3 regions of the Streptomyces sp. NBC_00873 genome follow, and region 1 is predicted to be linked to each of the others. Evidence: riboswitches for the same ligand, from Rfam matches in the RefSeq annotation. Region 1 holds a riboswitch; each other region holds the start of a gene.
The links. A riboswitch is a leader RNA that binds a small molecule or an ion and turns the genes downstream of it on or off. The one in region 1 is predicted to bind thiamine pyrophosphate.

Region 1 (3,271 bases):
GGGCCACGGGGGGCAGCTCGCCGGTGGTCAGCAGCTCGGCCATGGCGTCACCGGTGACGGGGGTGAGCAGCACGCCGTTGCGGTGGTGGCCGGTGGCGAGGTGGAGGCCTGGCAGGGTGGTGGGGCCGAGCAGCGGGGCGTTGTCGGGGGAGGCGGGGCGAAGGCCGGCCCGGGTCTCGGTGAGCGGCAGTTCGGTGATGCCGGGCACCAGCTCGTGGGCGTCGCGCAGCAGCTCGTACACCCCGCCCGCCGTGACGGTGGTGTCCCAGCCCATCTCCTCGCTGGTCGCGCCGACGACGAGCTCGCCGTTCTCGCGCGGGACGAGATAGACGTGGCTGCCCCGGACCACGGCCCGCACGGTGCGGGTGAGGAACGGTGCGTAAGCGGCGGGCACGGTCAGCCGGAGCACCTGTCCCTTCACGGGCCGCACCGGGGGAACGACCTCGTCCGGCAGCCCGGCGAGCCGCCCGCTGAGGCTGCCCGCGGCGAGTACGACCTGGTCGGCGGCCAGCTCCGTACCGGCCGCGAGTACGGCTCCGGCGGCCCGGTCCCGTGCCACCCTGAGGCGTTCCACCCAGTCGCGGTGGAAGACCACCCCGGCCCGTTCGCAGGCCGTCAGCAGAGCGGCGGCCAGTCGGCGGGGATCGACCTGGTGGTCGCCGTCGACCCGCAGACCGCCGCGCACGCCCGGCGCCAGCATGGGCTCCAGCCGGCGGCACTCACGGCCGGTGAGCCACTCCGACTCCAACCCCGAACGCTGCTGCAGCAGATGCAGCTCCCGCAGATGGGCGCGGTCGTCGGAGTCCAGGGCGACCGCCAGGGTGCCGCAGGCGCGGAAGCCGATGTCCTGGCCGCTCGCCGCCTCCAGTTCGGCCGCGAAGGCCGGGTAGCGCGCGGCGGACGCGACATTGAGGCCGAGCAGCATCTGCTCGCCGTAGTGGAGTTCGGTGACGGCGGCGAGCATCCCGGCCGCGACCTGGGCGGCCCCGCCGCCCGGTTCGGGGTCGACGACCGCGGTGCGCAGACCGCGCTGCGCAGCCCGCCAGGCGGTCACCAGACCGATGATCCCGCCCCCGATGACGAGGACGTCGGATCCTTGTGCGCATACGGATGTGTTCCCGGAAGAACGCATGGGCGTCCAGCCCCTCCCTTCGCCGGCATGACCCGGATCAGGTTCGTACGGTCGGAGGCCGCTCAGCCTCCCTCTCAGCCCGGTGCGTCCGGGCTCCCGCGAGTGTCTTACGGTGGCCACCCTAGACCCCGTCCCCCCGGCCCCTGTAAGGGAGCAGCCATCGTGGCCCGTTCGCTCGACGGACTCGTCCTCTCGCCGGTCGCCGACCAGGCGCCGGGCCAGGTCGGCACCCGTACCCGCTTCACGTACCACGAGGAGGACGGCCGGATCTGGGCCGAGTACGCGGGCGGCGACGTGGTCCGGGGCCATCTCGTCGGCACCAGGACCGCCGATCGACTCGACTTCCTCCCCCATGGCCTCAAAGGCATGGGAGGTGCCCCCTCCGTCCAGTTGAAGCAGGACGGAACGACATCCTCCGGACACTGCCTCTCCACCGTCGTCGACCTCGCGGACGGCCGCGTACGGCTGGACGAGCGGTGGGAGTGGGAGTCGCAGGAGGGCAGCGGGACGAGCGTGGTCGAGGAACTGTCTAGCTGACGGACCGTCAGGTGTTTAAGGCCGACCGGCAATTGGGGGGTGGGTGAAGCAGGGGCTGGGGTGCGTGCATCGCAAGGCGGAGGATTGAGCCATGGCGAATGGGGCCTCCCCTGCTCGAGCGAAGCCGAGAGCTTAGGGAACATGGTGATGGACGACAACGCCGCGAGGTGCGTGCCCCAGCCCCGTGACGCCGCCCCCCTCAATCGCCGGTCGGTCTAGGGTGGACAGGTGAGCGAGCAGCAGACTGAGCAGCCGGACCGGCGGACCGAGCGCCGTATCGTCATCGTCGGTGCGGGCATGGCCGGTGTGCAGACCGCGGTGGCCCTGCGGGAACAGGGCTTCACCGGCCCGGTCACCCTGATCGGCGCCGAACCCCACCAGCCCTACGACCGGCCGCCGCTGTCCAAAGGGGTGCTGCTCGGCAAGGCCGAGGACTCCGCCTTCGACGTCGATTTCGATGCACTGGACATCGATCTGCAACTGGGCCGCGAAGTCACCGGTGTGCGCCCCGGCGCGCATGAGCTGGACACCCCGTCGGGACCCGTGCCCTACGACGTGCTGGTGATCGCGACCGGCGCCGAACCGGTCGTCCTGCCCGGCGCCGAGGGCGTTCCCGGCGTCCATCTGCTGCGCACCCTCGACGACGCGGCGCGGCTGCGCCCCGTCCTCGACGAGCAGCACGGCGTCGTGGTCGTCGGCGCGGGCTGGATCGGCGCCGAGTTCGCCACCGCGGCCCGCGCCGCGGGCTGCGAGGTCACCGTCGTCGAGGCCGCCGACCGGCCCCTCGCGGGCGCCATGCCCGCCGAGGTCGCCGCCCCGATGACCGCCTGGTACGCCGAGAGCGGCGCCGAACTCCTCACCGGAGCCCGGGTCGCCCGCATCGAACCCGGCCGGGTGATCCTCGCGGACGGCCGCACGATCCCGGCCGGAGCGGTCGTCGTCGGAATCGGCGCACGGCCCGCCACCGGCTGGCTGGCCGGCTCCGGCATCGCGCTCGGCCCCGACGGATCGGTGACCGCCGACGGGGCGCTGCACGCCTCGCTCCCCGATGTGTACGCGGTCGGTGACTGCGCCTCGTTCCCCTCCGCCCGGTACGGCGAACGCCTTCTCGTCCACCACTGGGACAACGCCCTCCAGGGCCCGCGGACCGCCGCCGCCAACATCATCGGCGCCGCTGCCGACGGTGACCCCGCGCCGCTGACGTACGACCCCGTGCCGTACTTCTGGTCCGAGCAGTTCGACCGGTTCGTGCAGTACGCGGGTCACCACGGGAGCGCCGACACCCTGCTGTGGCGCGGCGATCCCGCCAACCCCGCCTGGTCGGTGTGCTGGCTGCGCGACGGCGTCCTGGTCGCGGTCCTCGCCGTGGGCCGGCCGCGCGATCTGGCGCAGGGGCGCAAGCTCATCGAGGCGGGGGTGCGGCTCGATCCGGAGCGGGCCGGTGACCCGTCCGTACCGCTGAAGTCGGCGACTCGTCAGTAGGCGTACGGGCAACGAACGTTGACGTCCGCTATGTGGACAACCCCTTGGGCGGGGATAAAAGTTAGTGCACTGTGCATCTTTTAGAGTGCTCATTTCATATCTCTTCAAAGGATGCGCATG
Region 2 (3,271 bases), 3.9 Mb from region 1:
GGATCGCGCCGACCGCGGCGAACTGAACCAGCGTCAGCACGGCGGCTGTCGAAAGGTCGAGGAGCTGGGCGGTCTGCCGGTAGATCTCGACCTCCAGCGTGGAGTAGGCCGGACCGCCGAGGATCTGTACGACCCCGAAGGAGGTGAACGTGAAGAGGAAGACCATCAGCCCAGCGGCGGCCACCGCGGGCGCGAGGGCCGGCAGAGTGACCCGCCGCCACGCCGCGAACCGCCCGGCGCCCAGCACCCGGGCTGCCTCCTCCTGCCGCGGGTCGAGCTGCGACCACAGTCCGCCGACGGTCCGCACGACGACCGCGTAGTTGAAGAAGACATGGGCGAGCAGGATCGCCCACACCGTGGTGTCGAGACGCACGCCCGCCAGTTCGTCGAGGAAACCGCCGCGCCCCAGCAGCGCCAGGAAGGCCGTCCCCACGACAACGGTCGGCAGGACGAACGGCACGGTGACGACCGCCCGCAGCACCTGCTTGCAGGGGAAGTCGAAGCGGGCGAAGACATACGCACCGGGCAGCGCGATCAACAGGGTCAGCGCGGTCGACGCGAGGGCCTGCCAGGTAGTGAACCAGAGGACGTCGAGGATGTCCGGCCGGGTCAGCACCTCGCCGATCCGGCCGAACTGCCAGGCGCCGTCGGCCTTCAGCCCGCGGCCGACGATCGCGACGACGGGGTAGGCGAAGAACAGCGCGAAGAACGTGACGGGCACGGCCATCAGACCGAGCCGCACCACGCTCCCCCGCCACGCCCCCGCGCGCCGGGGATCCGCGAGCCCGGACCGGGCGCGCGAACCCTTCCCGCCCGCGCCCGGACCGCGTACGGGACTCTTCGCTACTTCACTACGAGCGAGGACCACGACTGGACCCACTGCTCACGGTTCTTGGCGATGGCGTCCGGGGCCACGGTGGTGGGCCTGTCGACCGTAGCGCCGAACTCCGTGAAGAGCTCCGGCAGCTTCGCGTCCTTGGTGACGGGGTTCACGAACATGTTGAGCGGCATGTCCTCCTGGAACTTCTTGCTGATCAGGAAGTCCAGCAGCGCCTTGCCGCCCGCCTCGTTCTTCGCGCCGTTCAGCAGACCGGCGAACTCGATCTGACGGAAGCACGTCCCTGTCGCGACACCGGTCGGAGCCTCGCTCGGCTGCGGCTTCGCGTAGAGCACCTCGACCGGCGGGCTGGAGGCGTACGAGACGACGAGCGGCCGGTCCGCCTTGGCCTTCGTGCCGCCCGCGGACCCGGAGAACTCCTCGTTGTACGCCTGCTCCCAGCCGTCGACCACCTTCACGCCGTTGCTCTTCAGCTTCTTCCAGTAGTCCTGGTATCCGCTCTCGCCGTAGGTGGCGACGGTGCCGAGGAGGAAGCCGAGACCGGGCGACGAGGTCGCGGCGTTCTCGGTGACGAGAAGGTTCTTGTACGCGGGCTTCGCCAGGTCGTCGAAGGTCTTCGGCGGCGCGAGCTTCTTGTCGGCGAAGTACTTCTTGTCGTAGTTGATGCAGATGTCGCCGGTGTCGATCGGAGTGACCCGGTGCTTGGCCGCGTCCAGCTGGGCGTCTGCCGCGACCCGGTCGATGCCCTTCGCCTCGTACGGGGTGAACAGTCCGTTGTCGAGGGCCCGGGAGAGCAGCGTGTTGTCGACGCCGAAGAACACATCACCTCGCGGGGAGCCCTTGGTCAGGATCTCCTGGTTGAGGGCAGCGCCTGCGTCACCGCTCTTCAGCACCTTGACCGTGTAGCCGGTCTCCTGCGTGAACGCCTTCAGCACGTCCTTGGAGGCGTTGAACGAGTCGTGGCTGACAAGGGTCACGGTCTTGGAGCCGGAGCCCTTCGTGTCACCGGCCCCTGACGCCGAGTCGTCGGAACTGCCGCAGCCGGCCAGTGCCGTGACGCCGAGCGCGGCGGCGAGGGCCGTCGCCGCGAGCTGCTTGGTCCCGCGCGTGGTGCGGGTGGTGCTCATTATGAATTCCTCCTGGGTTTGACCAGGAAGAGACGCGGCCCTGCCCTTGGAGAAGCGGGCAGGGCGCAACAGCATGAGTTGATGACCGAACTTCCTACCCGGAATGACCCGGGCGAGGTTCAGAGGGTCTGCGGCCAACCTGTCCTCGGTGCCGCACTCTCAGCGCTGTGGCGCTCCCCTGTCGGAATATGAAGTTGATTTCGGGCCCAGGTTACACGGGCCCTTTCGGCCTCAGCGCTCGGATGCCGCCAGCTGCCCGCAGGCCCCGTCGATCTCCTGGCCGCGGGTGTCCCGCACGGTCACGGGCACTCCGTGGGAGGCGATCGCATCGACGAACGCCTTCTCGTCCTCGGGCCGGGAAGCGGTCCACTTCGAGCCGGGCGTCGGGTTGAGCGGGATCAGGTTGACATGGACGCGCTTGCCTTTGAGGAGTCGGCCGAGCAGGTCACCGCGCCAGGCCTGGTCGTTGATGTCGCGGATCAGCGCGTACTCGATGGAGATCCGACGGCCGGACTTCTCCGCGTACTCCCACGCCGCGTCCAGCACCTCGCGTACCTTCCAGCGCGTGTTCACCGGCACGAGCGTGTCCCGCAGCTCGTCGTCCGGCGCGTGCAGCGAGACGGCGAGGCGGCACTTGAAGCCCTCGTCGGCAAAGCGCAGCATGGCCGGCACCAGGCCCACGGTGGAGACGGTGATGCCGCGCTGCGAAAGACCGAGACCGTCCGGCTCCGGGTCGGTCAGCCGGCGAATCGCGCCAACCACCCTCTTGTAGTTGGCGAGCGGCTCGCCCATGCCCATGAAGACGATGTTGGAGAGCCGCGCGGGCCCGCCCGGAACCTCCCCGTCACGCAACGCCCGCATGCCGTCCACGATCTGGTGGACGATCTCGGCGGTCGACAGGTTGCGGTCCAGACCGGCCTGCCCCGTCGCGCAGAACGGGCAGTTCATCCCGCATCCGGCCTGCGACGAGATGCACATCGTCACCCGCTCCGGGTAGCGCATCAGGACGGACTCGACCAGCGTCCCGTCGTGCAGCTTCCACAGCGTCTTACGGGTGGTGTCGTCGTCGCAGCTGATGTGCCGGACCACGGACATCAGGTCGGGGAACATCGCCTCGGCGAGCTTGTCCCGTGAACCGGCCGGGATGTTGGTCCACTCGGCCGGGTCGTGCGCGTACCGCGCGAAGTAGTGCTGTGACAGCTGCTGCGCGCGGAACGGCTTCTCGCCGATCGCGGCGATGGCTTCCTTGCGCTCGGCGGGCGTGAGGTCGGCGAGGTGCCGCGGCGGCTTCTTGGCTCCGCGGGGC
Region 3 (3,271 bases), 2.1 Mb from region 1:
GTCGAGCACACCGAGCGAACCGATGATGACGCCGGCCAGCAGCAGGCCGCTCATGTCGATGTGCGGGTAGAGGCCGTGGATCAGACCGGTGCTGTCGTCGGTGTTCCCCGTCAGGCTCGCCCAGCCGATGAAGAGCGAACCGAGCAGCCCGATCAGCAGCAATGAGATCAGCGTGCCGATGACCGCGACCGAGGTACGTGCGGTCAGGCCATGACACATGTAGAGCGCGATGAGCATGATCGCGCTGGCACCGACGACCGCGACGAGCAGCGGATTCGACCCCTGAAGGATCGCGGGGAGGATGAACAGGGTCAGTACGGCGAACGACACCGCGAGCGCGACCAGCGCCATCAACCCGCGCATTCTGCCGACGACGACCACTGCGAGAGCAAAGAGCCCGGCCAGCAGCGCCATCGGGAACGTCCGGTTCACATCCGTCACGGAGTACTGCAGGTCATGGGGTGCGTCGGGGGCGTACGCCACGATCACGCCCTGACCCTCGCGCAACTGCCGAGGGGCGTCGGGCTGAACGATCTCGACGAACGTGCGCCCCTTGTCGTGCCCGGTCGTCACCTCGACCGTGGCCTTCCCGCACAGCCCCGGTTCCTGACCGGCGCCCGTGTCCCCCGATGGCGTCGTGGTGCCGCCCGTGACCGGCGTCTGCGCGGCATTCACGTCATTGCAGTCGACCTTGTCGACGCTCACCACCTTGCCCTGCTGGCTCTGCCGGTCGAAACCGACACCGGTGCGCTCGTGCGCGGGCGCACCGCCCGGCCAGAGAACCACCAGGCCGACAACGACCGCGGTGGCGAACGGGATCAGTACGGCCGCGATGACCTTGCGCAGATGTGTGGAGACCGGCGCAGCAGGGCCGTGGCTGTGCGAATGCCCGTGCTGATGGCTCTGCGATCCGGGGGCGCTCTGAAGGGACGTCACCGGTCGATCATCGCAAGAAGGAACAGGCCCTCTGTCCAGCACGCCGGAACAGGCGATAGCGTGGTGGCACCTTTGCACACGCGGGAGCTCGGAGCACCGGGCTGAGAGGGCGCTGATATCCGTACATCCGTACGGGACAGGCTGCGCCGACCGCCGAACCTGTTACCGGGTAATGCCGGCGTAGGGAGTAGGTCTCATGACCACATCGGACGCACGCACGCCTGCCTCGAACCAGAGCGACGAGGCCGGCACGTCCATCGGCTGGCACAAGGGATACGTCCAGGGCTCGCGCCCGGACATCCAGGTGCCGGTCCGAAAGGTGCACCTCACCAACGGCAAGACCGTGACGCTGTACGACACGTCGGGGCCGTACACCGATCCCGCCACCGAAACCGACGTACGGCGCGGTCTTGCACCCCTGCGGGAGAACTGGATCACCGCCCGCGGCGACACGGAGGAGTACGTGGGCCGCCCCGTCCGCCCCGAGGACGACGGGCTCAAGCACACCTCGCCGCGCGGCGGACTGCGTAACCTCGACGCCGTCTTCCCCGGCCGTCCGCGCCGTCCGCGCCGCAGCCGCGACGGGCAGCCCGTCACCCAGCTCGTGTACGCCCGCCGGGGCGAGATCACCCCGGAGATGGAGTACGTGGCGATCCGGGAGAACGTCGAACCCGAGGTCGTACGCAAGGAGATCGCGGCCGGCCGGGCGGTCCTGCCGGCCAACGTCAACCACCCGGAGACCGAGCCGATGATCATCGGCAAGCGGTTCCTGGTGAAGGTCAACGCCAACATCGGCAACTCCGCGGTCACTTCCTCCATCGAGGAGGAGGTCGAGAAGATGACCTGGGCGACGCGGTGGGGCGCCGACACGGTCATGGATCTCTCCACCGGCCGCAACATTCACACCACCCGCGAGTGGGTGCTGCGCAACTCCCCCGTGCCGATCGGCACCGTGCCCCTCTACCAGGCACTCGAAAAGGTCGACGGCAGGGCGGAGGAGCTGACCTGGGAGATCTACAAGGACACTGTGATCGAGCAGGCCGAGCAGGGCGTCGACTACATGACGGTCCACGCCGGCGTGCGGCTGCCGTATGTCCCGCTCACCGCCCGGCGCAAGACCGGGATCGTTTCCCGCGGCGGGTCGATCATGGCCGCGTGGTGCCTGGCGCACCACAAGGAATCGTTCCTGTACGAGAACTTCGAGGAGCTCTGCGAGATCCTCGCGACGTACGACGTGACGTACTCGCTGGGCGACGGACTGCGCCCCGGCTCGATCGCCGACGCCAACGACGAGGCGCAGTTCGCCGAACTGCGCACGCTGGGCGAGCTCAACTCGGTCGCCAAGCGGTTCGGCGTCCAGACCATGATCGAGGGCCCGGGCCATGTCCCGATGCACAAGATCAAGGAGAACATCGACCTCCAGCAGGAGATCTGCGAGGAGGCACCGTTCTACACGCTCGGCCCGCTGACCACCGATATCGCCCCGGCGTACGACCACATCACCTCGGGCATCGGCGCGGCGATGATCGCCTGGTGGGGGACGGCGATGCTCTGTTACGTCACGCCCAAGGAGCACCTGGGCCTGCCCAACCGGGACGACGTGAAGACGGGCGTCATCACCTACAAGATCGCGGCCCACGCTGCGGACCTCGCCAAGGGGCACCCGGGGGCGCAGGACTGGGACGACGCGCTGTCGGACGCGCGGTTCGAGTTCCGCTGGGAGGACCAGTTCAACCTGGCACTCGACCCGGACACGGCACGGGAGTTCCACGACGAGACGCTGCCGGCCGAGCCGGCGAAGACGGCCCACTTCTGCTCGATGTGCGGCCCGAAGTTCTGCTCGATGAAGATCAGCCGAAGCATCTCGGAGCAGTTCGGCGGCGACGAGCCCGCGGCGACCGAGGCCGAGATCGCCGAGGGCATGATGAAGAAGTCGGCGGAGTTCGCGGCCGCGGGCAACCGGGTGTACCTCCCGCTCACCGACTGAGCACGCCGTACCGGAACGGCCCACGCCCCCCGGAAGCCGCCGGGGGACGCGCGGGCCGCTCCACAGGCCACCCGCCGGGTGTCGGTGGGAGCCGTTACGTTTCTCGCGTGTGCAGGCCGGAAGCGGAGACGCAGGGGTGAGTGACGTGGAATCGGTTGTTCTGGTCTCCTATGCGGAGGGGTGGGATCTCGCCGCGCGTGCGCTGTGGAGGCCGCTGACCCCCGAGGCGGCGACGGACCGGGACTCGGCCGGATTGCCGTATGCCGTCGCGTACTGGATCACAGGACGGAACGAGCCGGTCGAGGTCCGTCTGGTGTCCTGGCAGGACCACTACACGGGTGTGTGGCT

Region 2: linked by a shared signal. The riboswitch ahead of OH809_RS12800 (thiamine ABC transporter substrate binding subunit) and the one ahead of thiO (glycine oxidase ThiO) in region 1 are both predicted to bind thiamine pyrophosphate.
Region 3: linked by a shared signal. The riboswitch ahead of thiC (phosphomethylpyrimidine synthase ThiC) and the one ahead of thiO (glycine oxidase ThiO) in region 1 are both predicted to bind thiamine pyrophosphate.

What each region holds. Positions count from the first base shown of each region.
Region 1 covers NZ_CP108803.1:6,726,669-6,729,939, forward strand. The annotation lists gene thiO (glycine oxidase ThiO) at 1-1,132, opposite strand, end outside; TPP riboswitch at 1,130-1,242, opposite strand; gene OH809_RS31060 (hypothetical protein) at 1,295-1,669, shown strand; gene OH809_RS31065 (NAD(P)/FAD-dependent oxidoreductase) at 1,898-3,151, shown strand; gene OH809_RS31070 (peptide-N4-asparagine amidase) at 3,269-3,271, shown strand, end outside.
Region 2 covers NZ_CP108803.1:2,872,648-2,875,918, forward strand. The annotation lists gene OH809_RS12795 (ABC transporter permease) at 1-727, opposite strand, end outside; gene OH809_RS12800 (thiamine ABC transporter substrate binding subunit) at 844-1,965, opposite strand; TPP riboswitch at 2,039-2,155, opposite strand; gene rlmN (23S rRNA (adenine(2503)-C(2))-methyltransferase RlmN) at 2,197-3,271, opposite strand, start outside.
Region 3 covers NZ_CP108803.1:4,605,488-4,608,758, reverse strand. The annotation lists gene OH809_RS21205 (YibE/F family protein) at 1-936, opposite strand, end outside; TPP riboswitch at 1,007-1,140, shown strand; gene thiC (phosphomethylpyrimidine synthase ThiC) at 1,133-2,923, shown strand; gene OH809_RS21195 (DUF4241 domain-containing protein) at 3,060-3,271, shown strand, end outside.